4 regions of the Mycobacterium hiberniae genome follow, and region 2 is predicted to be linked to each of the others. Evidence: predicted binding sites of a transcription regulator. Region 2 holds the regulator's gene; each other region holds the start of a gene.
What was found. Region 2 encodes LexA, which represses DNA repair genes until DNA is damaged. Its sites were predicted from a motif close to CGAACANNTGTTCG; they were not measured.
Positions count from the first base shown of each region.

Region 1: a site for LexA is predicted at 3,517-3,530, ahead of cofD (2-phospho-L-lactate transferase). Genes of this name have one in related genera too.
Region 3: a site for LexA is predicted at 5,757-5,770, ahead of G6N14_RS12995 (error-prone DNA polymerase). Genes of this name have one in related genera too.
Region 4: a site for LexA is predicted at 3,573-3,586, ahead of G6N14_RS05340 (HNH endonuclease signature motif containing protein). Genes of this name have one in related genera too.

Region 1 covers NZ_AP022609.1:2,590,715-2,598,452, forward strand. The annotation lists gene G6N14_RS12180 (TobH protein) at 1-583, opposite strand, end outside; gene G6N14_RS12185 (phosphomannomutase/phosphoglucomutase) at 580-1,992, opposite strand; gene G6N14_RS12190 (DUF3499 domain-containing protein) at 2,051-2,491, opposite strand; gene G6N14_RS12195 (metallopeptidase family protein) at 2,582-3,037, shown strand; gene G6N14_RS12200 (WhiB family transcriptional regulator) at 3,060-3,446, opposite strand; gene cofD (2-phospho-L-lactate transferase) at 3,796-4,797, shown strand; gene G6N14_RS12210 (coenzyme F420-0:L-glutamate ligase) at 4,794-6,134, shown strand; gene G6N14_RS12215 (NUDIX hydrolase) at 6,131-6,676, shown strand; gene G6N14_RS12220 (Rv1352/Rv1906c domain-containing protein) at 6,687-7,043, opposite strand; gene manB (mannose-1-phosphate guanylyltransferase ManB) at 7,134-7,738, opposite strand, start outside.
Region 2 covers NZ_AP022609.1:2,030,508-2,038,245, reverse strand. The annotation lists gene G6N14_RS09535 (DEAD/DEAH box helicase) at 1-502, shown strand, start outside; gene G6N14_RS09530 (acyl-CoA dehydrogenase family protein) at 593-1,753, shown strand; gene G6N14_RS09525 (LGFP repeat-containing protein) at 1,984-3,960, shown strand; gene G6N14_RS09520 (nuclear transport factor 2 family protein) at 3,961-4,413, opposite strand; gene lexA (transcriptional repressor LexA) at 4,416-5,102, opposite strand; gene G6N14_RS09510 (LysM peptidoglycan-binding domain-containing protein) at 5,317-5,817, shown strand; gene nrdR (transcriptional regulator NrdR) at 5,963-6,427, shown strand; gene G6N14_RS09500 (peroxynitrite isomerase) at 6,463-6,948, shown strand; gene G6N14_RS09495 (proteasome assembly chaperone family protein) at 6,962-7,738, opposite strand, start outside.
Region 3 covers NZ_AP022609.1:2,749,638-2,757,375, forward strand. The annotation lists gene G6N14_RS12980 (sensor histidine kinase) at 1-990, opposite strand, end outside; gene G6N14_RS12985 (tRNA (cytidine(34)-2'-O)-methyltransferase) at 1,240-1,704, shown strand; gene G6N14_RS12990 (nitroreductase family protein) at 1,714-2,361, opposite strand; gene G6N14_RS12995 (error-prone DNA polymerase) at 2,440-5,742, opposite strand; gene G6N14_RS13000 (MmpS family transport accessory protein) at 5,857-6,288, shown strand; gene G6N14_RS13005 (MMPL/RND family transporter) at 6,285-7,738, shown strand, end outside.
Region 4 covers NZ_AP022609.1:1,143,509-1,151,246, reverse strand. The annotation lists gene G6N14_RS05350 (FAD-binding oxidoreductase) at 1-1,026, opposite strand, end outside; gene G6N14_RS05345 (Tex family protein) at 1,036-3,387, opposite strand; gene G6N14_RS05340 (HNH endonuclease signature motif containing protein) at 3,600-5,018, shown strand; gene G6N14_RS05335 (class I adenylate-forming enzyme family protein) at 5,056-6,633, opposite strand; gene G6N14_RS05330 (SDR family oxidoreductase) at 6,673-7,509, opposite strand; gene G6N14_RS05325 (glycoside hydrolase 5 family protein) at 7,657-7,738, shown strand, end outside.

The DNA.
Region 1 (7,738 bases), 560 kb from region 2:
CGGCCAGGTCGATCCCGGCACCGGCGTCCTCGCCCTCCAGGGCGTCGAGGATCGCCAGCCCGGCGGCCAGGTAGCGCGGGAGGCCGAACTCCGCCGGCACCGCGATCCGCGGCTCCAGCACCGCGACGCGCCCAGCGGTGGCGTCGCGCAACGGGCCCTCGTAGGGCGCGACCACCACCACCTGTAGCCCGCGTCGCACCCCGGCCGCGGCAGCGGCGACCAGCGCCGGATCCCCCGGGTCATCGCCGGCGACCACCAGCACATCCAACGACCCGATCCAGGCCGGGGTCTCGGCGGCCAGGACCAGCGGTGCGCGGGCCGAGTCGCCGCGCGCTGCGGCCAGCAGGCTGCCGGCCGTTGCGCCGGTGCCGCGGGTGGACAGCCAGATAATCGTGCGGGGCGGATAACTGCGGCTCTGCTCGCGCAGCCCGTCCAGAACGCCCTCGTCGACCGCGGCGGCGGTAGCACGCACCTGCGCCCCGGCCATCGACGCGGCCCAGAGCACACCGTCGCGGTCAGCGGCCAACAGGGCCTCGGTGTCATCGAGGTCGACGGTGGAGAACGAGCCGGAAAAAGCGGTCACGGACCCGACTTCTCCGCGGCGGCGACAGCCTCGATCTGCGCCGCGACCTGGGCCACCACTGCGTCCACGGCGGCGGCATCGGGCGCCTCGACGTTAAGCCGCAACAACGGCTCGGTGTTGGAGCTGCGCACGTTGAACCAGCGGCCCGCACCCAGGTCGACGGTCACACCGTCGAGGTGGTCGACAGCCACCTGGTCTCCGAAGGAGGAGACCACGGCGTCCACCAGAACGGACGCCTCGACTCCATCCGTCAGGGTGAAGTTGATCTCGCCCGAGGCCGCATAACGCTGGTAATCGGCCGTCAGCTCCGACAGCGGTCGTTGCTGTTCACCGAGTGCGGCCAGCACGTGCAGAGCGGCCAGCATGCCCGAGTCCGCTCCCCAGAAGTCCCGGAAGTAGTAGTGCGCCGAGTGCTCCCCGCCGAAGATGGCCCCGGTCTCGGCCATCAGCGCCTTGATGAAGGAGTGCCCGACCCGCGACCGCAGCGGCGCGCCGCCGCGCTCGGCCACCAGTTCCGGCACGGCACGCGAGGTGATCAGGTTGTGGATCACCGTGGCGCCGGGCTCGCGGGCCAGCTCGCGGGCGGCCACCAGACCGGTCACCGCTGACGGCGACACCGGCTCGCCACGCTCGTCGACCACGAAACACCGGTCGGCGTCGCCGTCGAACGCCAGGCCTATATCAGCGCCGCTTTCGCGCACGAACGCCTGCAGATCGGTGAGGTTGGCCGGGTCCAGCGGATTGGCCTCGTGGTTGGGAAAGTTGCCGTCGAGTTCGAAATACAGCGGCAGCAGCGTGATCGCCTCGACCGATCCGAATACCGCCGGCGCGGTGTGGCCGGCCATCCCGTTGCCGGCGTCGACGGCCACTTTGAGCGGACGCAGACCGGAGATGTCGACCAGGGAGTGCAGGAATGCCGCGTAGTCGGCCAGCACGTCGCGTTCGGTGACGGTGCCGCGCGGCACGGTGCCGTCACCGGCCGTGTCGACACCGGCGATCAGCTCGTCGCGGATCCGGCCCAGACCGGTGTCGGCACCCACCGGCTTGGCGCCCGCCCGGCACAGCTTGATGCCGTTGTAGGCAGCGGGGTTATGACTGGCGGTGAACATCGCCCCCGGACAGTCCAGCGCCCCCGAGGCGAAGTAGAGCTGGTCGGTGGAGGCCAGGCCGATCCGGACCACGTCCAGGCCGCGGGCCAGCACGCCCTCGGCGAAGGCCGCCGACAACAACGGCGAACTGTCCCGCATGTCGTGGCCTATCGCCACCTGCCGGGCGCCTTCCTCGGCCATCAGCCGGGCAAAAGAGGACCCGACCTCGGTGACGAGGGTTTCATCGATCTCCGAACCGACCAGGCCACGTACGTCGTACGCCTTGATCACACGGTGGACAGCCGCAGCGGGCCGAGACATGGACAGGGCTCCTGACGAAGTGGACTCTTGACACTCAAGCCTAGCCCGGAACCTTCGATCAGTCCGACGGGTCTGGCAACACGCGCAGGTGGCCGCGGCGACGGCCGTTGGTCTTGCCGGGCGGGCCCGGCGGTGCCAGCACGCCGCCCCCGGGCTCCGGGTTGGACGCTCCCCGTGTCGGGGAGTCGCCCGGATTGCTGTGGGGGTACCAGCCGCTGGCGGGGGCAGAGCGCCCGGACTCGCGCTCCCGCACCGCCTCGGCGAGCGCGATCAGGTCGTCCTCTTCGGGAGAGACCCAGGGGCCGGGGTGGCGGACCAGTTCCCAGCCGCGCGGCGCCGTGATCCGGCCTGCGTGGCTGAAGCACAGGTCCCAGGAATGTGGCTCGGCGGCAGTCGCCAGTGGGCCGACCACGGCGGTGGAGTCCGAGTAGACGAACGTCAGCGTCGCCACCGCATAGTGCGGACACCCTGGCCGGCAGCAACGGCGGGGAACGTTCACGCCCGTGAGGCTATCGTGGCCGCCCGCCGCCGCGGCGCCGGACACGCGCAAGGGCCCGGCAGCCTATGCACAACCGTTACCATCGTCTGCGTGATCGCCACGCGCCGCCGACGCCGCGGCCGCGAGCCCCGCGGGCCGCTGCTGCCGCCGACCGTGCCGGGCTGGCGCACCCGGGCGGAGCGGTTCGACATGGCGGTGCTGGAGGCCTACGAGCCGATCGAGCAGCGCTGGAAGCAACGGTTGAGCACACTGGATGTCGCAGTCGACGAGATCCCGCGGATAGCGCCCAAAGATCCCGACAGCGTGCAGTGGCCGCCCGAAGTCGTCGCCGACGGACCGGTGCCGCTGGCCCGTTTGATCCCCGCCGGGGTGGATGTTCGCGGAAACTCGACGCGCGCTCGAGTTCTGTTGTTCCGCAGGCCAATCGAGCAACGGGCAAACGACAGGACCGAACTCGGCGATTTACTGCACGAGATTCTGGTGGCGCTTGTCGCCACCTATTTGGATGTTGAACCCTCGGTCATCGACCCGACGATCGACGACTGACCCGCGCTTGCGCCGCTGGGGCTCAGATGATGCCGCGCTTGAGGCGCCGGCGCTCCCGCTCGGACAGCCCACCCCAGATGCCGAACCGCTCATCGTGCGCCAGGGCGTACTCCAGGCACTCGCTGCGAACCGCGCACCGCTGGCAGATCTTCTTGGCCTCCCGAGTCGAGCCGCCCTTCTCCGGGAAGAACGCCTCGGGGTCGGTCTGCGAGCACAGGGCACGGTCCTGCCACTGCTCGTTGGTGGCCGTTTCGGGGTCGAACGGGTCGAACTCGTCGTAGGCCTCAGGCTCGGGAACCAGACTCAGATGGGGCCGGCTGGGCATCGCGTCGAGCCCGGTCGGCAAAGCCATCTCGGCACTGGCGTGCGACGCCACCCCCATCACGCCCCAAAGGTGCTCATAGGACATGCTCCGCCTCCTCACCTGTAGCGCGATCCTGCTTATGTCGGCCGAATATCGAGATATTCACCATGTCATTCGAACATGTGATCGAATCTCGGTCTGCGACACCGAAATCGGCTGGCCAACCGGGAAAATGACACTAGTGTGATTAGACACGGGTTGATCAGCGGGGTCAAGCCGCTCGGCCAAATTCCTTACCATCTCGTGATCGATTTCCCACGTGTCCGAGACCGGCGAGTCCTTGTCATCTACCCCACACGGGGCCCTCGGCGTGTCTTACCGCGGGCCCGCCGAAGCCGTGCGATGGCAGTCCGCCGCGGCGGGCGCCTGCCCGCCAACGGTACTGTCGTGCGCTGTGAAGGTCACCGTTCTGGTCGGGGGGGTCGGCGGCGCCCGTTTCCTGCTCGGCGTCCAGAAACTGCTGGGTTTGGGCCAATTCGCCGGATCCTCAGCCGACAACGGGACCGTTGCGCACGAGTTGACCGCGGTCGTCAACGTCGGCGACGACGCCTGGATGCACGGGGTGCGCATCTGCCCCGACCTGGACACCTGCATGTACACCCTCGGCGGCGGCGTGGACCCCGACCGCGGCTGGGGGCACCGGGACGAAACCTGGCACGCCATGGAGGAGTTGGCGCGTTACGGAATGCAGCCCGACTGGTTCAGTCTCGGCGACCGGGACCTGGCCACCCATCTCGTCCGCACCCAGGCCCTGCGGGCCGGTTATCCGCTCACAGCTGTGACGTCGGCGCTGTGTGAGCGCTGGCAACCGGGCGCACACTTGCTGCCGGTCACCAATGACAGCTGCGAAACCCACGTCGTCGTCACCGATCCCGCCGACGGCGCCCAGCGGGCGATCCACTTCCAGGAGTGGTGGGTGCGCTACCGCGCCCAGGTTCCCACCCACGGGTTCGGCTTCGTGGGCGCAGAGAAGGCTGCCGCCACACCGGAAGCCGTCGAGGCCATCACCGGCGCCGACATCGTGCTGGTGGCCCCGTCCAATCCGGTGGTGAGCATCGGCGCCATCCTGGCCGTACCGGGCGTCCGCTCGGCGCTGCGCTCCACCGCGGCGCCGATCGTCGGCTACTCCCCGATCATCAGCGGAAAACCCTTACGCGGCATGGCCGATACCTGCTTGAGCGTGATCGGCCTGGAGTCCACCTCGCGGGCGGTCGGCGAACACTACGGCGCACGCAGCTCGACCGGGATTCTGGACTACTGGCTGGTGCACGAGGGCGAGTCCGACGACGCCGACATCCCCGGTATGACTGTTCGCGCCGCTCCCCTGTTGATGACCGACCCGGCGGCGACCGCCGAGATGGTGCGCACCGGAATGGACCTGGCGGGCGTGCGATGAGCGAGCACGGCAGCGCCGCCACAGTCGAGATTCTGCCGGTCACCGGTCTGGGCGAATTCCGGCCGGGTGACGATCTGGCTGCCGCCCTGGCCGCCGCCGCCCCGTGGCTGGCCGACGGCGACATCGTCGTCGTCACCAGCAAGGTGGTGTCCAAGTGCGAAGGCCGGATAGTCCCGGCACCGCACGACGCCGAAGCACGCGACGCGCTGCGCCGCCAGCTGGTCGAGGCCGAGGCGGTGCGAGTGCTGGCCCGCAAGGGCCGCACCTGGATCACCGAGAATCGCATCGGCCTGGTGCAGGCCGCCGCCGGCGTGGACGGCTCGAATGTGGGCTCCGACGAACTGGCGCTGCTGCCGGTGGATCCCGATGCCAGCGCCGCGGCGTTGCGAGCGGGACTGGCCGAGCGGCTCGGCGTCGCGGTGGCGGTGCTGATCACCGACACCATGGGCCGGGCCTGGCGCAACGGACAGATCGACGTCGCGATCGGGGCATCCGGTGTGACCGTGCTCAACGGCTACGCCGGTGCCGTCGACCGGCACGGCAACGAGCTGGTGGTCACCGAAGTCGCGGTCGCCGACGAACTCGCCGCCGCCGCCGACCTGGTCAAGGGCAAGCTCACCGATGTGCCGGTGGCCGTTGTGCGCGGGTTTTCCAGTCCCGACAACGGCTCCACCGCGGCGGCCCTGGTGCGTTCCGGTTCCGATGACCTGTTCTGGCTGGGCACCGCCGAGGCCATCGAAGTGGGACGAACCCAGGCGCAGTTGCTGCGCCGATCGGTGCGCACATTCACTACCGAATCCATTCCGGCGCAACTGATCACCGACGCCATCGCCGAGGCGCTGACGGCCCCCGCGCCACATCACACCCGCCCGGTGCGGTTCGTCTGGCTGCAGACACCCGGCTTGCGCACGCGCCTGCTGGACGCCATGGCGCAGCGCTGGCGAGCCGATCTGACGGCCGATGGAAAAGCTCCCGAAGCCGTCGAGGCGCGCGTGGCGCGCGGCCAAATCCTCTACCAGGCACCCGAAGTCATCATTCCGATGATGGTGCCCGACGGCGCCCACCACTATCCCGATGAACACCGCACCGCAGCTGAGCACACCATGTTCACGGTCGCCGTGGGCGCCGCCGTCCAAGGCCTGCTGGTGGCACTGGCGGTACGCGGCGTCGGCAGCTGCTGGATCGGTTCCACCATCTTCACCCCGGATCTGGTCCGCGCCCAACTGGATCTGCCGTCCACCTGGGAACCCCTGGGCGCCATAGCCATCGGATACCCGACCGAGCCGCTTGCGCCCCGCTCCCCGGCCGCCGTCGAGGACCTACTGGTGCGTCGATGACGCTGCACGAATCCGCCGTCGCGACCCTGAGCTCCTGGGCCGCACCCGATTCCGCGCAGGACGCTCTGCGGCATGCGGTGCTGGCGTTTCTGGCCGCCCGCCCCGATGCGTGCCGGCGCGAATGCGCTGCCGGCCACATCACCGCGTCCGCGCTGGTGGTAGACCACACCGGCGAGAACACCCTGCTGACGCTGCACCCGCGGGTGGGCCGTTGGCTGCAGCTGGGTGGGCACTGCGAGGAGTCCGACGACGACATCACCACGGCCGCCCTGCGCGAGGCCACCGAGGAATCCGGGATCGTCGGCCTGCGGCTGGATCCGCGGTTGGCGGCGGTGCACGTGCATCCCGTGACGTGCTCGCTGGGCGTACCGACCCGGCATCTGGATCTGCAGTTCGTGGCGCACGCGCCGGCAGACGCCCAGATCGGGATCAGCGACGAGTCACTGGCACTGCGCTGGTGGCCGGTGGCGGCGCTGCCACCGGATGCCGACGACGCCTTGGCATACCTGGTGCGGCGGGCCGTCGCGACCCATCGCGCCTGAGCCCGGCGGCTCACGGGGAGTCGGTCACCCGCGTCCAGGGCTGGCAGTTCTGCGACTCGAAGGCCTTGACCGTGGCCGGAATGCTCGCATACATCGGCCCGACAGACGTGTTCGCGGCGACCACATGGTCCTTGGCAGCATCGGGAGTGCTGTAGGTGAACCACGAACACATCGACTCCGGCGTCGGCACGTTGTTGATCCACACACCGAAGGCCGACCCGGAGCCGCCGGTGCGGTAGAGGCCGGGCTCGATATCGGTGCCGACCTGAAAGACCCCGTTACCCGGAATCGGGTCGAGCGGATCTGCGGCGGCCGGCGTCGCCATGGCGACTGCGGCGAGGCAGGTGATGAGGACCCTGGTGAACATGGCTATGACTATCCACCGTTGACACTGCGGGTACGAAGGAAAAGTCCGAGAAGGGTGCGCGGTGAGCGCAGAGTCAGCGGGAAAACCGGCTCAGACGTCGCTGGAGTAACGGATTCCGCAGTCCGGGATCGACACCCCGGGCCACACCCGCGCCCCGCGCAGCAGCTCGCAACGCGCCCCGATGTCGGCGCCGTCACCGATCACCCCGTCGCGGATCAGCGCCCTGGGCCCGATCCGGGCGCCGAACCCGATGATCGAGCGTTCGATCACGCTGCCCGCCTCGACCTTCACGCCGTCGAAGATCACCGCGCCGTCGAGCCGCGCACCCGGGCCGATCTCGGCGCCCCGGCCCACCGCGGTACCACCGATCAGCACCGCTCCCGGGGCCACCGATGCGCCGTCGTGCACCAGCGCCTCGCCGCGCCGGCCGCCCAGCGCCGGTGAGGACGCGATGCCGCGCACCAAATCGGCCGACCCGCGCACAAAGTCCTCGGGTGTGCCCATGTCGCGCCAGTAGCTGGTGTCGACGTAGCCGCAGACCTTCACGCCGTCGGACAGCAGCGCGGGAAACACCTCGCGCTCCACCGAGACGGGGCGCCCCTGCGGGATACGGTCGATGACCTCCCGCGACATCACGTAGCAACCGGCGTTGATCTGGTCGGTCGGCGGATCTTCGGTCTTCTCCAGGAATGCCG
Region 2 (7,738 bases):
CCTGTCCCAGCCGGCCCGTCAGCGCAATCTCGCGGCGTTCGCGGACGGCGAGGTCCGGGTGCTGGTGGCCACCGACATCGCCGCCCGCGGCGTCCACGTCGACGAAGTCGAGCTGGTGGTGCACGTGGATCCGCCCGCCGAGCACAAGGCTTACCTGCATCGCTCCGGGCGCACCGCCCGGGCGGGCAGCGCCGGCGACGTCGTCACCCTGGTCCTGCCCGAGCAGCGCAGTGAGACCAAGGTGCTGCTGCGCCGCGCCGGCATCACCGTCGCACCGCAGCAGGTGGCCGCCGATTCGGTTTCGGTGCTCGACTTGGTGGGGGAGGTCGCGCCGTTGCGCGCGCCCGCGCCGGTGGTCGCTGCGCCGGCCCGCGTCGCGACCGCGCCGGCCCGCTCGGGCCGCCCGCGGCGCCGCCGTAGCGGCACCCCGCAGCCGACTCCTGCTGCCGACTCCGGGCGCCGGCAGCGCGGCGGCACCGGCCCCCGGCGCCAGGCCGGGTAGGCAGCAGCTCCCCGCATCCACCACCACGGGCGACCAACCATCCGGTTGGTCTATCCTCGTCGGAAAGATCAGTCGACCGGAGGTCAGGCAATGAGTGCCGCAATCAAGTACCAGCGAACCCTGTTCGAGCCCGAGCACGAGCTGTTCCGGGAGTCGTTCCGGGCCTTCCTGGATCGCCACGTCGCGCCCTACCAGGAAGAGTGGGAAAAGGCCAAGATCGTCGACCGCGCGGTGTGGCTGGAGGCCGGCAAGCAGGGCTTTCTGGGCATGGCGGTGCCCGAGGAGTACGGCGGCGGCGGCAACCCGGACTTCCGTTACAACACGATCGTCACCGAGGAAGTCACTGCCGGGCGCTACAACGGGTTGGGTTTCAGCCTGCACAACGACGTCTGCGCGCCGTACCTGCTGGAACTGTGCAACGAGGAGCAGAAGCAGCGCTGGCTGCCCAAGTTCTGCACCGGTGAGCTGATCACCGCGATCGCGATGACCGAACCGGGCACCGGCAGTGACCTGCAGGGGATCAAGGCCCGTGCGGTCCGCCAGGGTGACCACTACGTGCTCAACGGCTCCAAGACGTTCATCACCAACGGCATCCACTCCGATCTGGTGATCGTCGTGGCCCAGACTGACCCCGACAAGGGCGCACAGGGCTTCTCCCTGCTGGTCGTGGAGCGGGGGATGGAAGGTTTCGAGCGGGGCCGGCACCTGGACAAGATCGGTTTGGACGCCCAGGACACCGCCGAGCTGTCGTTCACCGACGTGCACGTTCCGGTGGAGAACCTGCTCGGCGAGGAGGGCAAGGGCTTCATCTACCTGATGCAGAACCTGCCGCAGGAGCGGATCTCGATCGCGATCATGGCCGCCGGGGCGATGCAGGCGGTGCTGGAGCAGACGATCCAATACACCAAGGAGCGCAAGGCGTTCGGCAAGCCGATCGGCAGTTTCCAGAACAGCCGGTTCCTGCTGGCCGAGTTGGCCACCGAGGCCACCGTGGTACGGATGATGGTCGACGAGTTCGTCAAGCTGCACCTGGACAAGAAGCTGACCGTCGAGCAGGCCGCCATGGCCAAGTGGTATTCCACCGAGAAGCAGGTACACCTGATCGACCGCTGCCTGCAGCTGCACGGCGGATACGGCTACATGCGCGAATACCCGGTCGCCCGGGCTTATCTGGATGCCCGCGTTCAGACCATTTACGGCGGCACCACCGAGATCATGAAAGAGATCATCGGTCGCAGCCTGGGCGTCTAGCCGCGGCAAATCCGAACATTTGAGGCGTCGCGCGGACGCTCTCGGGGGCGCTACCAGCAGCTTTGGTAGCGCCCCTTGTTCGCGTCAGGGCTGATAGTTTGGCATCATTTCCGCAACGGGTCCGTATCTGTTTCCGCAATATCGGATACTGGGCTTCGAAATTCGGACGGATTGCGGGAAAGTCTATGCCGGGAATATTTGCGTCAATAACGATGCCTGGGAGGGCGCTGGTGACTAGTCCGAGAGATCGGTTCGGCAAGACGGCGGTGCGCGCGGCGCTCGGCCTCGTGGCGACGGTCACCGTGCTGTTGTCGGTGCACACCGCTGCCGCAACACCCGATAGCGATGCCCACGACGCCATCACGGCGGCATGGCAGGCGGCCGGCGGGGACGGCTCGCCGCTGGGGCCGCCCAAGGGGGAGGTGCACCCCGCCGGAATCGGGTTCGCCCAGGACTTCGCCGGTGGGACGGTCTTCTTCACCCCGGAGAGTGGCGCCAAGGCGCTCTACGGTGCGATTCTGGACAAGTACGAGGCGCTGGGCGGGGCGGCGGACAACGGCCTGGGTTTCCCCAGCAGTGACGAAGTGCCCGGGCTCGTCCCGGGCAGTCGGGTGGCCATCCTGTCCGGTGCCGACAACCCGGTGATCTTCTGGACGCCCGAGCATGGCGCGCACGTGGTGCGCGGACCTATCAACGCCGGTTGGGACAAGCTGGGCAGCTCTACCGGCGCTCTGGGTGTCCCGGTCGAGGACGAGCGCTACGACGGCGCCGTGGTCACCCAGAAGTTCAGCGCCGGTGCGCTCTCCTTCGACAGCGCGACCCGGACCTTCACCACGGTGCCGCCGGAATTGGCGGCGCAGCTGGCCGACGTGCAGGCCCAGGCGGATCCGGCGGCGGCCATCGACCAGGCGTGGCGCACCGCCGGCGGACCGGCCGGCGCGTTGGGCGCCAAGCAGGGCGGCCAGTACCCGATCGGCGACAACGGCGGCGCCGGCCAGGACTTCGTGCACGGCAAGGTCTACTTCAGCCCCGTCACCGGCGCTAACGCGGTCGCAGGCGACGTGCTGGCCAAGTACGAGTCACTGGGCGGGCCGGCCGGCAGCGATCTCGGTTTCCCGATCACCAGCACGGCCGACGGCGCGGCCGCCGGCAGCAAGTTCAACGCGTTCGCCGCCGACGACGAGCCGGTGATCTTCTTCAGCCCCGAAAAGGGCGCCTTCGTGGTGCGCAGCGCGATGAAGGCGGCGTGGGACAAGCTCGACGGAGCTACCGGCCGGCTCGGTGTCCCGGTGGGCGATCAGACTCTCGAGGGCGATGTGGTGTCGCAGAAGTTCAGCGGCGGGACGATCACCTGGAACCAGGCCACGAGTACCTTCAGCGCCGATCCGGCCGAACTGGCGCAATCGCTGTCCGGCGTGCAGATTCCCGGGATGAACCTGCCGGAGGGCAGTAAGGCCACCACGGGCGTCACCGCCAAGGAGACACGGTGGAATTGGCTGTGGGTGCTGATCCCCGTTGCGGTGCTGGCGGTTCTGGGCGCGCTCGCCGGGGCGGCGATGTGGTGGCAGCGGCGGCGGCCGGCCAACGGGCGTACGGGCACGCCGGTCGCGGTGCCCGCCCCGGCTGCCGATGAGCACGACGACGATGACGAGCAGTGGGCGCACCAAAACCACCGCGAAGACCGCCGTGAGGAGCACCGGGAGTTCGAGGGCACCGTCCGGCTGCCCAGCCGGTACGGGTCGGCGCCGTATCCCTCCGAGCCCGAACTGCCCGTGTCCACCAGTGCCGATGCGCCGTGGCTGCACTACGGCGAGAACGACAGCGAGGCCCACCTCGACGACGATGACGACACCGACACCGCGCCCACCCGAACGGTGACCGACGAGGACCTCGGTTCCGGTCGGCACGCGGTGGGCAACGGTGGCACACCGGCGGATTCGCACAGGTTCGGCGGCGGCGCGGAGCCGCGCAGCTTCGGCCGCGGCACGTCCGGGCGCGGGTTCGGCATTGAGGAGACGGTGCATCCGGTGATGCATCTGCCGCTCGACGACCCGTATCAGCAGCCGAACGGCTACCCGATCAAGGCGAACATCGGCTCGGGGCTTTACTACACCCCGCAGAACGCTCTGTATGACGACACCCTCGCCGAGATCTGGTTCGCCACCGAGGAGGCGGCGCGGCTCAACGGCTTCACGCGGGCCGGCTGATCACCGCATCGGCAGCGGCAGATTCGCCTCTGCCGGCGGGCGGGGCCCGAAGATCCGGCGCTGATCGTGGGCGATGCGAATGTCGTTGATGCTCGACTCGCGTCGGCTCATTCGGCCGTCGGGGGCGAACTCCCACAGCTCGTTGCCGTAGCTGCGCCACCACTGGTCGTCGGCGTCCCGGCATTCGTACTGGTAGCGGACCGCGATCCGGTTGCCCTCCCAGCACCACAGGTCTTTCCGCAGGGCGTAGTCGCGCTCGGCCGCCCACTTGCGTTGCAGGAAGGCCTCGATCTCCGCGCGGCCGGTGAGGAACTCGTCGCGGTTACGCCACACCGAGTCCTCGGTGTACGCCAGCGCCACGCGTGCGGGATCCCTGCTGTTCCAAGCGTCTTCGGCGGCCTGCACCTTGCGTTGTGCGGACGCGGCGTCGAACGGCGGGACGGGCGCGAACACGGTCAGATCTTGCGGATGACGGTCACGACCTTGCCCAGCACCACCGCGTCGTTACCCGGGATCGGGTCGAAGATCGGGTTGTGCGGCATCAGCCAGACCTGGCCGCCGGTGCGCTTGAAGGTCTTGACGGTGGCCTCCCCGTCGATCATGGCCGCGACGATGTCACCGTTGTCGGCGACGTTCTGTTGGCGCACCACAACCCAGTCGCCGTCGCAGATCGCGGCATCGACCATCGACTCGCCGACGACCTTGAGCAAGAACAGCTCTCCTTCGCCCACCAGTTCGCGAGGGAGGGGGAACACGTCCTCGACGGCCTCCTCGGCCAGGATCGGCCCGCCGGCTGCGATCCGGCCCAGGACCGGGACGAACCTGGGTGCGGGCAGCGCGTCCGACCCGGCGAATTCGGTGGTCTGGGCGGCCTCGCCGGCACCGGCCACATCGTCCAGGCCGCGGACGTCGACTGCCCGGGGACGGTTGGGATCACGGCGCAGATAGCCCTTGCGCTCGAGCGTGCGCAGCTGGTGAGCGACCGAGGAGGTGGAGGTCAGCCCGACGGCATCGCCGATCTCGCGGATGCTCGGCGGGTAGCCCCGCTCGTTCACCGAGGCGCGGATGACGCTCAGGATGGTGCGCTGACGGGGGGTCAGCGCCGAGTCCGGCCCCGTGGCGCTTCTGCTGCTGTCGCTCATGGGGGCGAATCTAGTCGCCGAGCTGCGATTAATCAAACATGTGTTCGAGGTGTGTCGCGCGCGCGTTCGAACTTCTGGGCGAGGTTGTCGGAGGTATTCGCTAATGTTTTCGACAACGATTCGATCACATGTTCGGAAATCGAACATACAAGCGATTACTATTCGAACAGTCGAGCGAACAGGGTCGCCGACGCCGAGCGAGGGAGAACCGCACATGATGCTCATCGACACGATCTCCGCGACCGCCGAGCCCACCCGGCGCCAGTCTGCGCGGACGCATCGGGCTCCGCTGACATCAGGTCGTGCCCACCCGGTCTACACCGGCCCGGCGCGTCTGGTCCGGTCCCGCCCGGGTGGCGCGCCGATGCGGCAGCACGGCACCGGGGTGCTGATGTCGCGCGCGCCGCATCGGCCGCAGGCGGCCAAGGCCATCACCCCGGCTACCACGGTGGTGCTCGCGCTGATCGCCGCCGCCATCACGGTGTGGCTCGGGCTGATCGCGCAGTTCGGCGCGGCCGCCGCCGGCGGTGCCTCCGCGGTGCCGGACCGGCTCGGTGTGGTACGAGTCCAGAGCGGGGAGAGTTTGCAGCACCTGGCGGCGCGCGTGGCACCCGACGCGCCGGCCGGGCAGGTCATCGAGCGCATCCGCGAACTCAACGGCCTGGAGACGGTGGCCCTGGACGCCGGCCAGACGCTGATCGCGCCGTTGGGCTGAGGCCCGCGTGCTCATCCGGCGGCCGCTTGCAGCCACTGCCGGACCCCGACGGCCGGCCGCGCAGGTACGCTCGCAAGGGTCTCAACAGCCCGGGGCGCCTCACCTGTCAGAGGGCCCTGGTTCTCGGCACGGCGAAGGAGCGGCGATGCACTGTCCGTTTTGTCGCCATCCAGACTCCCGGGTGGTGGACTCCCGCGAAACCGATGAGGGCCAGGCGATCCGGCGCCGTCGTTCGTGTCCGGAATGCGGTCGCCGGTTCTCCACGGTGGAGACCGCGGTGCTCGCGGTGGTCAAGCGCAGTGGCGTCACCGAGCCGTTCAGCCGGGAGAAGGTCATCAGCGGGGTACGGCGGGCCTGCCAGGGCCGCCAGGTCGATGACGACGCGCTGAACCTGCTGGCTCAGCAGGTCGAGGACGCTGTTCGGGCTGCGGGCTCACCGGAGATCCCCAGCCATGAGGTGGGGTTGGCGATCTTGGGCCCGCTGCGCGAGCTCGACGAGGTGGCCTACCTGCGGTTCGCCTCGGTGTACCGGTCGTTTTCCTCCGCCGCCGACTTCGAGCGGGAGATTCAGTCCCTGCGTGAGCACCGCGAGATGCCCAGTCCCGATTGAGCAGTACCGGCTCCTGGGAGCATTACGCTGGCGGGATGGCACCGCAGTTGCATCCGAACCTTGTGGAGCTGGCACCGCTGTTGGGCACCTGGTCGGGCGAGGGCTTCGGGGTCTATCCGACGATCGCCTCGTTCGACTATCTCGAAGAGGTGGTGTTCTCCCACGGTGGTAAGCCATTCCTGGTCTACGGCCAGAAAACCCGCTCGCCAGTCGACGGCGCGCCTCTGCATGCCGAGACCGGCTATCTGCGCGTGCCGCAGCCCGGCCGGATCGAATGGGTGCTGGCGCACCCGAGTGGCATCACCGAGATCGAGGTCGGCAGCTACGCGGTCACCGGCACCGGCGTGGAGCTACGGCTGTCGGCCACCGCGATCGGGCTGGCGCCGACCGCCAAGGAAGTGACCGCGCTGAGCCGCGTTTACCGGCTCGACGGCGATGAGTTGTCCTACACGCTGGAGATGGGCGCCGTCGGCCAGCCCGCGCAGAACCATCTGACCGCCACCCTTCGCCGCGCCGCGTAACCCGCGGCTCGGCTCACTCGTCGCCGTCGCGATTCTTCTTGGCCTCTTGGGCCAGGAAGCGCTCGAATTCGGCTCCCAGCTCGTCGGCGCTCGGCAGGTCCTCGTCGCGCGACAGTAGCGAACGGTTCTGCTGGGCGGTGACAAACGCGTCGTACTGGCGTTCCAGAGCCGTCACCACCTGGGCGACCTCGGCGCTCGCCTCCACCTGTTGGTCGATCTTGGCCCGGATCTCGGCACCGGCCTCGCGGAGTTCGGTCAGCGGCAACTCCAGCGCGCCGCTCTGGGCCGCCTGCTTGAGCAGCGCCTCAGCTGCGTCGGGGTAGTCGGTCTGCGCGACGTAATGGGGCACGTGAACGGTGAAACCCACGACCTCGTGGCCGTGCTGCGCCATCCGGTACTCCAGCAGGTTGGATGCGCTGCCCGGTACCTGGACCTCGGTGATCCACGGCGTGAATTCGCTGATGAGCTCCCGGTTGTTGGAGTGCGCGGTCAGGGTCACCGGACGGGTGTGCGGCACGGCCATGGGGATGGTGCCCAAGCCGATGGTCCGTCGCACTCCGAGCTGTTCGGCAAGCAGTCGCACGGCTGTGATGAAACGCTCCCATTTCAGGTCGGGCTCCATGCCCGCCAGCAACAGGAACGGGGTGCCCGCGCTGTCACGCAACGCGTGCAGGTTCAGCTCGGGCTCGCTGTAGTGGGTGAAGTGGTCGGATTTGAACGTCATCAGCGGCCGGCGCGACCGGTAGTCGAGCAGGTCATCGATGGCGAACGACGCCACCAGTTCGCTGTC
Region 3 (7,738 bases), 720 kb from region 2:
GGCGGCGATCGCGGCCAGCACCAGCACGATGTCGCGCACGGCGGCGGCACGCCGGTCGGCGGCCCGATCCTGCACCGCCGACGTCACCGCCACGGTGTTCTGGCTGATCAACCGGGAAGCGATCTGGTCGGTGGTGCGGATCGAGTCGCGCAGTACCGGATTGTTGGGCAGCACCTGCTCCGGGTCGGACATGATCGACAACCGGGTCACCAGCTGCTGTTGCAGCGACTTGGCGTCCGGGGAGTCCACGCCGAGCACCTCGGTCATGCCGAACAGGGTTGACGGCTCGGTGCCGGCCAGGGTCGTCATCGAGCTGCGCAGCTCTGGATCGGGAAGCTCGCCACCCCGGTTGAGCAGCAGTTCCTGCAGCATCATCTGGCCGCGCGCACCCACGGCCCGGCTCAGCGCCGCGGTTTGGGCCCGGATGCGCTCGCTGTCCACGCGCACCGACCCGTTGATGGTGTCCTCGGCGGTCAGCAGGATCGGTGCGTAACCGGTCACCTCGTCGCGCAGCCCGATACCGGTGGTCGACACCTGACTCAGCAACGCCTGGCCGCGCTCGATCAGCGTCTGAACCCCGGACCGCACGTCGGTCGCCACGTCGGTGTGCGCCAGCCGCGACCCGAGCTCGTACTTGCGGTTCTCGAAGTTCTTCCAGGCTCCCTCGGTGTCGCCGTCGGAGGATGCGGCCACCAGCGCGTCGTCCAGCGCCGACATGTAATTGGTGATGGCGGGGATCATCTGGGCGCGGTCGGCGACCAGTCGCAGCCCGCTGGACTCGGCGAGCGCGTCGGAGACCCGCAGCCCCCCGAACAGCCCGGCCAGGGCCAGCGGCAACAGCGCGATCGCGAACACCTTCCACCGCACCGGCCAGTTGCGCACCGACCACCGCGGCGGGCGTTCGACCGCCGCGGCCTCCGGCTCGTGACCGCCCTCGGCTGATTCCTCCTGGGTCTGGCCCACCCCGTCCGGGTGGTCAAAGAGTGTCACCGGTCGGCGGCCAGTTCGCCGGCCGCTCGGCTGAGATTCACCGTCTGCGCCTCATTCATAGGACTCTCCGGACATCGCACCCGCCCAACGGGTTGCGGTGTGATTCACGGCATAGCAATTGGACGAGTATGACAGTCAGCCGTAGGCATGACCAGAATTTTTACTGAACAGAACACTGGCCGAGACCTGCGCGTGTCTTGCCCGAGTCCGGTCGAGCAAACAGTCCGACGAGCTGTCATGATCAACGCCATGATCCGGGTGCTGTTCTATTCGCCCCGCATTCCGCCCAACACCGGCAACGCGATCCGGATGGTGGCGGCGACCGGTGCCGAACTTCATCTGGTGGAACCCATGGGTTTCGACCTGTCCGAGCCGAAGCTGCGGCGGGCCGGTTTGGACTATCACGACCTGGCCTGGGTTCGGGTTCACCCCTCGCTGCCGGCGGCGTGGGAGGCGCTGGGACCGGCCCGGGTGTTCGCGTTCACCGCGGGAGCCCGCACCCCCTACACCGACGTGCGCTACTCCCCCGGCGACGTGTTGATGTTCGGCCCCGAGCCCACCGGGCTGGACGAGGCGACGCTGGCCGACCCCCGCATCACCGCGCGGCTGCGCATCCCGATGCTGGCCGGGCGGCGCTCACTGAACCTGTCGAACGCCGCCGCGGTCGCGGTCTATGAGGTGTGGCGCCAGCACGGGTTCACCGGCGGGGTGTGAGGCCGGGAGTCACCAGGTGTCCCAGTGCGCCACCTGTTCGGCCGGCAGCCGCTTGGCCGGTTTGAAGTCGGTGCCCTTGGTGTAGGCGATCGGGAACAGACCGCCCTGGCTGTAGTTCTCGTACGGAATGCCGAGCACCTCGGCGGCCTGCCGCTCGCCGTCGCCGAGCAGGTGCAGGGTGGTCCAGCAGGAGCCGAGTCCGCGGTTGCGCAGCGCCAGGCAGTAGCTCCACGCGGCCGGGAACAGCGACGCCCAGAATGATGCGCTCAACCCCAGCGACCCATTCTCGGGCTTGCCCTCCAGGCACGGGATCAGCATCACGGGCACGTCCTGCAGGTTCTCGGCCAGATGTTTGGCCGAGTCGCCGATGTGCCCCATCCGTTCGCTGCGTACGTCGCCGTCGCCGTAGTCGGGCATCGCCCGATTCAGGTACGGCAGTGCGTTGGCGCGGTAGATGTCGGCGAGCGCCTGCTTCTTGACCGGGTCGGTGACGAACATCCACTGCCAGCCCTGGGCGTTGGATCCGGTGGGCGCCTGCAGGGCGATCTCCAGGCACTCCATCAGCACGTCGCGGGGAACCGGCTTGTCGAGATCGAGGCGCTTGCGGACCGATCGCGTGGTGGTCAGGACTTCGTCTGCGGACAAGTTCAGGTTCATGGGTGGAGGTTACCGTCGGGCTTGCTGCGGCGGTCCAGCTTCGGCTCTCCTGCGTCGAACCTCGCTGACCGCCGGGGGCTACCGAAAATCCCGGGACCGCGAACGCACGGCCAGTTCCAGGGCGCCCAGCCGATCGGCCAGCACGGTGACCGCCCCGCTGGCGTTCTGCACCCGTCCGCGGATCAGCAGCGCCGTCGCGGTCTGGGCCAGTCGTCGATACCGCGCCCACACCCCCGGTGTGCACAGCACATTGACCATCCCGGTCTCGTCCTCGAGGTTGATGAACGTGACCCCGCGGGCGGTCCCCGGCCGTTGCCGGTGGGTCACCGCTCCGGCCACCAGCACCCGGGTACCGTCCGCGACGGCACTCAGGCCACCGGCCGCAATCACCCCGAGTGCGTCGAGATCGGCGCGCAGGAACTGGGTCGGGAAGCTGTCACAGGAGATCCCGGTGGCCCATACGTCGGCGGCGGACAGCTCGATCTCGCTCATGCCGGGCAGGGCCGGGGTGTGCGTCGCGACACCCACTCCGGGCAGCCGGTCGGGACGCTGCCCCGCCGCCGACCCGGCCGCCCACAGCGCCTCCCGGCGTGACACCCCGAACCCGGCAAACGCCCCAGCGGTCGCCAGCGCCTCGACCTGTGGCACCGAAAGCTGCACCCGTGCAGTGAGATCCAGCATCGACGCGAACGGCCCGTGGACCTCACGGTCGGCCACCAACCGCTCGGCGAGATCGGTACCGATGCCCCGCACAGCGCCCAGCCCCAGCCGGACCTGCGTTCCGGCCTCGGCCAGGGTGGCGTGCGCCAGGCTGGCGTTGACATCCGGGCGGTGCACCACCACGCCGTGCCGGCGGGCGTCGGCGACCAGCGACTGCGGCGAATAGAAACCCATCGGCTGGGCCCGCAGCAGCGCGGCGCAGAACGCCGCCGGGTAGTGCAGCTTGAACCAGGCTGAGTAGAACACCAGCGATGCGAAGCTCATCGCGTGACTCTCCGGAAATCCGTAGTTGGCGAAGGCTTCCAGCTTCTCGTAGATCCGGTCGGCCACCTCGCCGGTGATGCTGTGGCACTGAGCCATGCCGTCGTAGAACCGGTCGCGCAACCGGCGCATCCGCTCTGGTGATCGTTTGGAGCCCATGGCCCGGCGCAGCTGGTCGGCCTCGCCCGCGGTGAACCCGGCGCAGTCGACCGCCAGCGTCATCAGCTGTTCCTGAAACAGTGGAATTCCCAGGGTTTTGTGCAGAGCTCTCGCCATACACGGATGCTCATAGGTCACCGGGTCGATACCGTTGCGGCGACGGATGTAGGGATGCACCGATCCGCCTTGGATCGGCCCGGGGCGAATCAGCGCCACCTCCACCACCAGGTCGTAGAACACCCGGGGGCGCAGCCGTGGCAGGGTGGCCATCTGCGCGCGCGACTCGACCTGGAACACCCCGACGGTGTCGGCGCGCGCCAGCATCTCATACACCGCCGGCTCGGACAGATCGATCGCGGCCAGATCCACCTCGACGCCGCAATGCTGTGCCACCAGGTCGATCGCATAGTGCAATGCCGACAGCATTCCCAGGCCAAGTAGGTCGAACTTCACCAAACCGATTGCCGCGCAGTCATCTTTATCCCACTGCAGCACGCTTCGCCCGGCCATCCGGGCCCACTCCACCGGGCACACGTCGGCAATCGGGCGATCACAGATCACCATGCCTCCGGAGTGGATGCCCAGGTGCCGCGGCAGATCGGCGACCTGGTCGGCCAGCTCGATCACCTGTTCGGGGATGCCCTGAAGATCGGAGTCCTCCCGGCCAGGTCGGCCCCATCGGCTCAGCTGCTTACTCCAGGCGTCCTGCTGCCCCGGCGAATAACCCAGTGCGCGGGCCATGTCCCGCACGGCACTGCGCCCCCGGTAGGTGATGACGTTGGCCACCTGAGCGGCGTGGTCACGCCCGTATTTGTCGTAGACGTACTGGATCACCTTTTCGCGCTCGTCGGACTCGATGTCGATGTCGATGTCGGGCGGACCGTCACGGGCCGGGGACAAAAAGCGCTCGAACAGCAGCCCGTTGGCCACCGGATCGACCGCGGTGATGCCCAGGGCGTAACAGACCGCGGAGTTGGCCGCCGATCCCCTGCCCTGACACAGGATTCCGCTGCGCCGACAGAACTGGGTGATGTCGTGTACCACCAGGAAGTATCCCGGAAATCCCAATTGGGCAATGACTTCCAGCTCGCGTTCGATCTGGGCATAAGCAGCCGGCGCGCGCCCGGGCGGGCCGTAGCGCCCGGCGGCGCCGTCCAGGGTGAGCTGCCGCAGCCAGCTGTCCTCGGTGTGCGGGCCCGGTACGGCAAACGGCGGCAGCCGCGGGGCGATCAGCGTCAGCGGAAAGGCGCACTGTTCGCCGAGTTCGGCTGCCGCCGGCACCGCCGCCGGATGCGCCGCGAACAATCGGGCCATCTCCGCGCCGGAGCGCAGGTGCGAGCCGCCCAGCGGAGCCAGCCGGCCGGCGGCGGCGTCCAGCGACTGGCGCGCCCGCACCGCGCCCAGCGCCATCGCCAGCCGGCCCCGCTCCGGCCGGGCGAAATGCGCGCCGGTGGTGGCCACCAGGCCCACCCCGAACCTGGGCGCCAGGCCGGCCAGCGCGGCGTTGCGCTCGTCGTCGCACGGTTCCCCATGCCGGGTCAGCTCCACGCGGACCCGCGCCGCGCCGAACCTGTCCACCAGGTCGGCCAGCGCACCCGCGGCCGCATCCGGGCCGCCGGTGGCCAGCGCATGACGGACGTGCCCTTTACGGCATCCGGTCAGAATCTGCCAATGCCCGCCTGCCGCCTCGGTCAGCGCGTCCAGATCGAAACGCGGCCTGCCCTTTTCGCCGGCCAGATGGGCGGCGGCGATCTGCCGCGACAACCGCCGGTAACCCTCCGGACCGCGGGCCAGCACCAGCAGGTGCGGGCCGGGTGGATCCGGGTGGTCGGTACGGGCCTTGGAAGAAGCGGCGCCAAAGGTGGGCTCCAGCGACAACTCGGCACCGAACACCGTGCCTATTTCCAGGCCCGCGGCCTGCAGCTCGGCGGCCGCCTCGGCAAACCGCACCACCCCGTACAGGCCGTTGTGGTCGGTCAACGCGATCGCCCGCAGACCCAGCCGGGCGGCCTCGGTGACCAGCTCCTGCGGGGTGCTGGCGCCGTCGAGAAAGCTGTATGCCGAATGCGCGTGCAACTCGGCATAGGGCACCGTGGGCCCCGCCCGCCGGAGGCGCCCGACCTGCGGGTCTGACGTACCGAGATGCGCTGACACACCACCCGTATCACCGGTGTGACGAGGCTTACCATCGAGCACCCGCTCCATTTCCGCCCAGCTCGGCGGCCCACTGCTCCAGCCCACACCGCTCAGGATATCGAACATACGTGCGAAATCGGGCCCGCCGGGTGTGAAAAAGAACTTTGATGCACTAATCTGTGTCAGATTCCGGCACGATGGGAAAGGGCCACTGCATTCATGTTCAGCGCCGTCAGACGCGCGTGGTTACCCCTGCTCATCGTCGCCGTTCTCGCGGTAGGGGGGTTCACTGTGCAGCGAGTCCGGGGCTTCTTCGGAGCCGACGACAGCGGTAGTGCAACCGTGCCGTTCGAGGACACCAAGCCGTTCCATCCCAAGGTTGTGGTCTACGACATCTTCAGCCCGGACGGGACCTACGCCGACATCAACTACCTCGACCTCGACGCCACGCCGCAGCGGCTCGACGGCGCCGCCCTGCCGTGGTCACTGACCCTGTCGACCACCAACCCCGCGGTGAGTCCCACCATCGTCGCCCAAGGTGACGGCACCACCATCGGCTGCCGCGTCACCATCGACGGGGAACTCAAGGAAGAACGCGTTTCCAGCAGCCCCGTCAGTGCCCAGACCTTCTGCATTGTGAAATCCGCATGAGCGACAACACCGGCTCCGAAACCCCGACCGACGCGCTGCCCGCCGCCCAACCGCCCAAGCGCGGCGGAATTCCGGCGTGGATCCGCCGGCTGGCGGTGCCCATCATCCTGATCTGGGTGGCAATCACCGTGCTGGTGAACGTCATCGTGCCGCAGCTCGACGAAGTCGGGAAGATGCGCGCGGTGTCGATGGCCCCCAAAGACGCTCCGTCGATGATCGCGATGATGCGCATCGGCAAGGTGTTCGACGAGTTCAAGTCGGACAGCTCGGGCATGGTGGTCATCGAAGGCGATGAGCCGCTCGGCGACGACGCACACAAGTACTACGACCAGTTGGTCGCCAAGATGGAGGCCGACCCCGTCCATATCGAGCACGTCCAGGACTTCTGGAGTGACCCGCTCACCGCGGCGGGGTCGCAGAGCCCGGACGGCAAAGCCGCCTACGTTCAGGTGTATCTGGCCGGCAACATGGGCGAGACCCTGGCCAACGAGTCGGTCGAGGCCGTCCAGCAGATCATCGCCGAGACCCCGGCACCCGAAGGCGTGCACGCCTACGTCACCGGCGGGGCCGCCCTCAACGCCGATCAGCACATCGCCGGCGACAAGAGCCTCAAGCTCATCACCGCGCTGACCTTCGTGGTGATCATCACGATGCTGCTGAGCATCTACCGCTCGGTCGGCACCGTGCTGTTAGTGCTGGGCATGGTGATCTTCTCGCTGAGCGCTGCCCGCGGCATCGTGGCCGTGTTGGCGTACTACAACATCATCGGCCTGTCCACGTTCGCGGTGAACCTGCTGGTGACACTGGCCATCGCCGCCTCCACGGACTATGCGATCTTCCTGCTCGGCCGCTATCAAGAGGCCCGAGCCCTCGGCGAGGACAAGGAATCGGCCTTCCACACCATGTATCACGGCACCGCGCACGTGATCCTGGGCTCGGGGCTGACCATCGCCGGGGCGACCTTCTGCCTGCACTTCACCCGACTGCCTTACTTCCAATCGCTGGGCGTTCCCCTGGCGATCGGCATGATGGTGGTGGTCCTCGCGGCGCTCACCTTCGGCTCCGCGGTGGTCGCGGTCGCCGGCCGCTTCGGCATGCTCGAACCCAAGCGGGCCATGCGGATCCGCACCTGGCGGCGGATCGGCGCACTGATCGTGCGCTGGCCGGGACCGGTGCTGGCCGCCACCACGGGGGTCTGCCTGGTCGGCCTGCTCACACTGCCGGGGTACCAGACGAACTACAACGACCGCCAGTACCTGCCGGACTACGTGCCGGCGAACATCGGCTACGCCGCCGCCGACCGGCACTTCTCCCAGGCCCGGATGAGTCCGGAGCTGCTGATGATCGAGACCGACCACGACCTGCGCAACCCGGCCGACTTTCTGGTGATCAACCGGATCGCCAAGCGGGTGTTCGAGGTGCCGGGCATCGGCCGGGTGCAGACCATCAC
Region 4 (7,738 bases), 890 kb from region 2:
CTTGGCTGTCCAGAACGCCTTCTCGCGGGCCTCGATCAGGGCATGCGCCGAATTACCCTCCAGCACATAGACATCAACGGCCCCGAGCGAGGCCAGCAGCTCGCCCAGCATGGCCACGTCACCGTCGAGGCGGTCGCGGTCGCGATCCTCCACCCCCACGACCAGGTACGCCTCCGCGGAGTCACGCACCGCGTCGGGGATGCCCAGGTTCAGCTTCTGCGAGTAGCTGATCGCCGCCAGCGTGAGCTTGTCGACGTACTCCAGAATCACCGGGTTCACACCGCTGCGCACCACCGCCGGCACCGCGCGCATCACCGCGGGCAGGTCGGCGAACGGCGCCAGCAACGTTGCGGAGTGCCCCAGCCGCGGGTAGAGCCGGACGGTGACCTCGGTGGCCAGGGCGCAGGTGCCCTCCGAGCCGATGATCAGCTGCGTCAGGTCATAACCGGTGGACAGCTTGCTGATTCGGCCACCGGTGCGGATCAGCTCACCGGTGGGCAGGGCGGCCTGCAGTCCGAGCACATTGTGCCGGGTCACCCCGTACTTGACCGCCCGCATGCCCCCGGCGTTGGTACCGACGTTGCCCCCGACACTGGCGGACAACTCCCCGGGGAAGACGGTGTACATCAGACCCGCATCGGCCGTCGCGGCGTCGAGATCGCTCAGCGTGACGCCGGGCTGTACCACCGCGACCTGATTCTCGGTGTCGACCTCCAGAATCGCGTTCATCCGCTCAAAGGAGATCAGCAGACCGTCGGGACACGGGCGCGCGGCCGCCGACAACCCGGTGCCGGACCCGCGTGCGGTCACCGCGACCTTGGCTTCGGTCGCCGCGGCCAGCAGGGCGGCGACGTGCTCCGCGGTCTCGGGGCGGGCCACATAGCGCGGCGTGACCGGCGCGCCGACCAGCGCCTCGTCATGGCCGTAGTCGGGACCGATCTGGTCGCCGGTCAGCAGCCCGGCCTCCCCCACGATCCTGCGGAAGCGTGCTGCTATGTCGTCCGGTGCGCCCTGGGTGGTGCCCATGCCGGCCCCTCACTTTCCGAATCCGGCGTCCCGTAGCGCCTGGGCCATCGACCCGCCTGCCGGTGCAGCGTCCCGGGACCCCGTCCCGTTGCCGGGACCCCGCCCACGATTCTGCTTGGCGTTGCCGCCGCGCGCAGCCGGTTTGGCCGCCCCACCCCGCGCGGGCTTGTCCCCGGCCTTGTCCCCCAGCCGCAGGGTCAGCCCGATGCGCTGCCGTTCGACATCGACGTCGACGACTTTGACCTTCACCACCTGCCCGGAACGGACCACCTCGTGCGGATCGGAGACGAAGCGGTCCGCCATGGCCGAGACGTGCACCAGGCCGTCCTGGTGCACACCGACGTCGACGAATGCTCCGAACGCGGCGACATTGGTCACCACGCCCTCCAGGATCATGCCCACCTTGAGGTCGGCCACCTTCTCGACGCCTGCGGCGAACGTCGCCGTGGAGAACGCCGGCCGCGGATCGCGTCCCGGCTTCTCCAGTTCGGCCAGGATGTCGGTGACGGTCGGCACCCCGAACCGGTCGTCGGCGAAATCGCCGGGCTGCAGCGACCGCAGGAGTCGCTCGTCGCCGATGATCTCGGCCAGCGAGACCCCGGAGCGGTCCAGGATGCGCCGCACCACCGGGTAGGCCTCGGGATGCACGCCGGAGGAGTCCAGCGGGTCATCACCGTCGCGGATGCGCAGGAACCCGGCGCACTGTTCGAAGGCCTTGGGTCCCAGGCGTGGCACGTCGAGTAGGGCGGCCCGGCTGCGGAACGGCCCGTTCTGGTCGCGGTGCCCCACGATGGCTTCGGCCAGCGATTCCGACACCCCCGACACCTTGGCCAACAGCGGTGCCGAGGCGGTGTTGAGGTCGACACCCACGGCGTTCACCGCATCTTCGACCACGGCGTGGAGGCTGCGCGCCAAGATGCCCGGCGTCACGTCGTGCTGGTACTGGCCGACACCGATGGACTTCGGCTCGATCTTGACCAGCTCGGCCAGCGGATCCTGCAGGCGCCGCGCGATCGACACCGCGCCGCGCAGCGTGACGTCCAGATCGGGAAGTTCGTGTGCGGCATACGCCGACGCCGAGTACACCGACGCCCCGGCCTCGCTGACCATCGCTTTGACCGGTGTGGGGGCGCCGGCGCTGGTGAGGTCGGCGATCAGTTCGGCGGCCAGGGCGTCGGTCTCGCGTGACGCGGTGCCGTTGCCGACGGCAATCAGGTCCACGCCGTGGCGGGCGACCAGCGCGGCCAGCACCGCCTTGGCCTGATCCCACTGCTTCTGCGGCTGGTGCGGGAAGATCGCGCAGGTGTCGACGACCTTGCCGGTGCCGTCGACGACGGCGACCTTCACCCCGGTGCGAAAGCCCGGGTCGAGTCCCAGCGTGGTGCGGTTGCCCGCCGGCGCCGCCAGCAGCAGGTCCTTGAGGTTCTTGGCGAACACCGCCACCGCGTCCTGCTCGGCACGTTGGCGCAGCCGCATCCGGGCATCGACCGCCGCGGAGAAAGCCAGCCGGGTGTCCCACGCCCACCGCACCGTGTCGGCCAGCCAGGGCGTGGCCGGCCCGGCTGCGCCCATGTCCACGCCGAGCGACCGGGCGATCATGGCGTGGTAGAACTCGTTGTCGCCGCCGTCGAAGGCCAGCGCCAGGGCGTCCTCCTTCTCGCCGCGCAACACCGCCAGCACCCGGTGCGACGGCATGGTCTCCAGCGCTTCACTGAACTCGAAGTAGTCCCGAAACTTCTGCGCCGAGGGACTTTTCGCAGCATCCTCCGAGCGCGGCATGGTTCGCAGCGAGCCCGCCGACCAGAACTTCTCCCGCACCGCGCCCACCAGCTCGGCGTCCTCGGCGGCCCGCTCGACCAGGATCGCGCGGGCGCCCTCCAGTGCTGCCGCGGCGTCGGCGACCTCCTCGCCGGTGTACTCCGAGGCAACCTGCTGGGGGTCCAGCGTGGGGTCGGCGAGCAGCCGGTCGGCAAGCGGCTCCAGGCCTGCCTCACGCGCGATCTGCGCCTTGGTGCGGCGCTTGGGCTTGTAGGGCAGGTAGATGTCTTCGACCCGAGCCTTGGTCTCGGCCGACAGCAGCGCGGCTTTGAGCTCGTCGGTGAGCTTGCCCTGCTCCTCGATCGAGGACAGCACGGCGGCGCGGCGGTCGTCGAGCTCCCGCAGGTAGCGCAGCCGTTCTTCGAGGGTGCGCAGCTGACCGTCGTCGAGGCTGCCGGTGGCCTCTTTTCGGTAGCGCGCGATGAACGGCACCGTGGCCCCCTCGTCGAGCAGCGCCACAGCGGCCGCGACCTGTCGTTCGGCCACCGCGAGTTCCTCGGCGAGACGGGCGTTTACCGGTTTCAGGGTTACGTTCGCTGTCACGCCGACGGACCCTACCGAACGCCGCGGACAGGTTCCGGGTGCGGCACGGCATGGTTATCGGGCGCGCGCAGGCTGGCTACGATGCCGCCCCACGCGGGCTGTTGAGCAGCTGCCTGAGCCCGCTCGACAGCTGTTATCCACAATTGCCGGTTCATCCACAGATCGCGCCAGGCGCAGCACACATGCGAACGTATGTTCGATACGTTGGAGGGGTGTCCAACACCGATCAGGTCCTGCCGCCCGCCGCGGCAGCCCGCGCGGCCATCCGGGCGGAGCTGGCCTTGATCGATGACGCCCAGTCGCGGCTGCGGGCAGCCGACACCGACATCGTGGGCAATGCGTTCCGCGTCGAGATCGCCGAGCACCTCGAAACCCAGCATCGGGTCAACCGCGGCCTGTCCTTCCGCGTGTTCGGCGAACTGGCCGACCCACCCGACGGCCCCGACGACCCCCGAATACCCGCCGACACCAAGCTCACCGACCTGCTGTGGTCGCGCCTGCGCATCACCCGCGCCGAGGTGCGGCGCCGGTTCCGGGTCGCCGCCCGCATCCGGCCGCATCGCAACCTGACCGGTCCCCCTGCCCCACCGGAGTTCCCCGTGCTCGCCGCCGCGGTCGAGGACGGCCGAATCGGCGACGACCACATCAAATCCGTCACCACCGCCCTCGACCAGCTGCCCGGGAACGTCGCACCGGCCGATCGGGCAGCCGCCGAGCGCACCCTGGTGCGCCACGCGACCGAACAGGACGCCGCCTTTGTGACCGCCCTCGGCCACGCCATCGCCGACGTCCTCAACCCCGACGGCAACTTCACCGATGCGGACCGGGCGCGGCGGCGCAACCTGGTGTTGGGCCGCCAGGGCCCCGACGGCATGAGCCGGCTGTCCGGCTGCGTCGACCCCGAGACCCGCGCCTACCTCGAGGCGGCAATGGCCGCGGTGCGGCCCGGCCACCGCCGACCCGACACCACCGAGCCGCCCGAGCGCCCCGACGCACCCACCGGTCCGGACCTGCGCTCCAACGGCCAACGAAACCACGACGCCCTCAAACTCGCCCTGCGCCACGGCATTGCATCCGGTGCCCTGGGCACCCACCGCGGTGTTCCGCTCACGGTCATCGCCACCACCACACTCGCCGACCTCGAGCAGGCCGGACGCGCGATCGCCGACCCGAGCCTCCCGATGCCCGGTCCTGCCCGCACCGGGGGCGGCGGCCGCCTGCCGATGCGCGATCTGATCCGCATGGCGGCCAATGCGATTCACTATCTGGCAGTCTTCGACGACCACTCGGAACGGCCGTTGTATCTGGGCCGCAGCAAGCGCATCGCCACGCTGGATCACCGGATCATCTGCCACGCCCGAGACCGCGGCTGCACCCGGCCCAACTGCTCCGAGCCCGGCTACCACTGCGAGGTGCACCACGCGAACGACTGGGCTCACGGCGGGCGTACCGACGCCGACCAGCTCTACTTCGCCTGCGGTCAGGACCACGGAGCTGCGACCCGCGGCGACCTTCAGACGCAGCTCACCGAGCGTGGCCGCCTGGCCTGGACCGACCGAACGGGCCAGCCGCGGATCAACCACCTGCACCACCCGATGGAGCTCCTGGACCGTGGTGATGATCCCGGGTAGCGCTGCGCGACAACACCTCCGTGGGGCGTTGCGGCGGCTATGCTTGGCCGCTGATCTCGCGGAGCCGTCCCTTGGCGATCTTGCCGCCAGAGGATCGCGGCAGCTCGTCGAGGACGACCAGGCGTTCGGGCAGCAGCTCCTTGGACACGCCCAGAGCCAGCAGGTGCTCGACGAGCTCGGCCAGTTCCAGCGTGCCGGTCACCCCGAGTGCCTCCTCGGCGAGTTCGACGTAGACGCAGACCTTTTCGCCGAACACCTCGTCTCGCATCGGCACCGCGGCGGCCACCGCGATCGCCGGATGCGTCAGCACCGCGTCTTCGACCTGGGCAGCGCTGATGTTCTTTCCGCCGCGCAGGATGAAATCGGAAAGCCGGCCGGTGACGCTCAGATAGCCGTCGGCGTCGATCTCGCAGACATCGCCCATACGCATCCACCCGTCGGCGGTGAACAGCTTGTCGTGATCGACCCCATCCAGATAGCCCAAACTGGTGGCAGGGCCGCGGCAGGCGGGCTGGCCCCGCCCTGTACCAGTCACGTCGGCGTTGCCGTCCTCGCCGCCGAAAAGCCGGACCGCCATCTCGGGCACGATGCGCCCACCGGTGCGCAACCGCCGCTCCAGCGGATCGTCGGGGGTGGTGGCGCTGAGCACCCCGGTCTCGTTGGACCCGTAGAACTGCAGGATGGTGGCTCCGGTGACCTCCTCGAACCGCGCGGCGGGCCGGTGGGGCAACGCCTCCCCGCCGGTGAACACCACCCGCAACGAGCTCAGGTCGAATTCAGCGCTGAGGCGATCGGCCATCATCATGGTCAATTGGGTGCTGACACAGCACAATACGGTGACCCGGTAGCGCTCGATGGCCGCGAACGCCGCGGCGACGCTGAAGCGGTCCAGCAGGATCGTCTGGGCGCCGAGCCGGATCGGGGTGGTGTGGCTGGTCCAGATGCCGAAGCCGAACGGAGTCGGAATGACGGGCAGGAAGACGTCGTCGGGGCGCAGTTGCCCGTTGGACACCGCCAGCTGGTGAAAGTAATGCCAGCGGTTCTGGGTGTGCACCACGCATTTGGGCAACCCGGTGGTGCCGGAGGTGGAATTGATCAGAAAGACGTCGTCGGGACCCAGTTGCGGGCCGGCGGCACTGCCGGCGACCGAGTTCAGCTCGTCGATGCTCAACGTTTCGATGCCGAGGCCGGCCGCCGAGGCACGCCGCTGCGCGTCGCTGATCAGCAGCTGGGCCCGCGAGGCGCCCAGGATTGCGGCCACCTCCCGGGTTCCGGCCCGTGCGCCGATGCCGACCACCACCGCGCCGCAGCGCTCGATCGCCACGTACAACACGTGGATGGCGGCGGAATCGCCATGCCAGACCGCGATCCGGTCACCGGGACGCGCGCCGGCTCCCGCCAGCCGCGCCGCCAGCGCGTCCGCCGCGGTGTCGAACTCCTGCCAGCTCAACCCGGACCCGGAAAAGTCCACATAGGCGTTGCGGGCCGGGAACTGGCGGGCGTTGCGGCGCACCGCGTCCGACAGCGTCGTCGGCGACCACCACCCCACGGCGTGATAGTGGGCGATCTCGGCTGCGGTGTAGGCCGGAGAGCGCCATGCGGGGCCGGTAGACATCGTCGCGTGCCGCCTCCGATCCAACGGCTCTGGCCGCCGTCAGTAGATATAGTCCTCGCCGCTGGCCCGCACCGTGATGTCGCTGATGCTGATGCCCCACGGCTGATCGATGACGTGCACCACCGCCTCGGCCAGGTCCTCGGGAGTGATCAGCCAGTACTGCACCGAGTCGATGTCGGTCTGCTCGGGCGCCAGGGTGCCCGTGGTGTACGCCGCGACGGACTGCTGGTAGCTCTCGCGGCGGGCTCCGACCATTTCCATGATCGCCGAGCCGTTGACCATCCCGTGGCCGAGGTTGGTGCCCATGACACCGGTCGGTTTGACCGTGGTGACCTTGATCTTGCCCTTCGCCTCGATACGCAGCGAGTCGGACAACGCGGTGACAGCGGCCTTGGTCGCGCTGTAGACGCCGGCGCCCGCCACACCGGCGTTGCCGTAGATCGACGAGATGTTGACCACGTGGCCGCGGCCCTGGGCGATCATCTGGTCGTAGACGGCCGAAATGCCGTTCACCACGCCCTTGACGTTGATGTCGATCGCCCGGTGCCAGCGCTGCCAGGCCTTCTCGTGGTCGGCGAAGTAGGCGAGCGGCATCACCCCGGCGTTGTTGACGATGACGTCCACTGCGCCGAAGGTCTGCACCGCATGCTGCACCGCGGCCTTCATCTGCTCGATGTCGGTGACGTCGGCGACCTGGTAGCTGCCGGTCAGTCCCGCCTGGCGGATGCCGTCGAAGACCTCCGCGAGGGCCTCGGCGCCGATGTCCAGCCCGACCACGCGGGCCCCGGCGGCGGCGCACTTCTCGGCGATCAGTTTGCCGAATCCGCCGCCCGCACCGGTGACGACGACGACCTTGCCCTGCAGGTACTGCGACATAGTCGGCCTCCGGCACCACGAATCGGACTGAATAGTTCCGAGCAGTGTAGGGGGCCGCGGTCGACCCCGGCGCGGCCCCCCAATTTGCTCGGCGACTTTCCGTGCGTCCGGACGGCCGCTAACTTCTGCGGACGTTATGGTCACTGCGTGAAGCGTCGCACGGCATTGGGGCTGCCACTGCTGCTGGCGGCCGGCCCCACGTTAAGTCGGCTCCCGCGGGCCGGCGCGG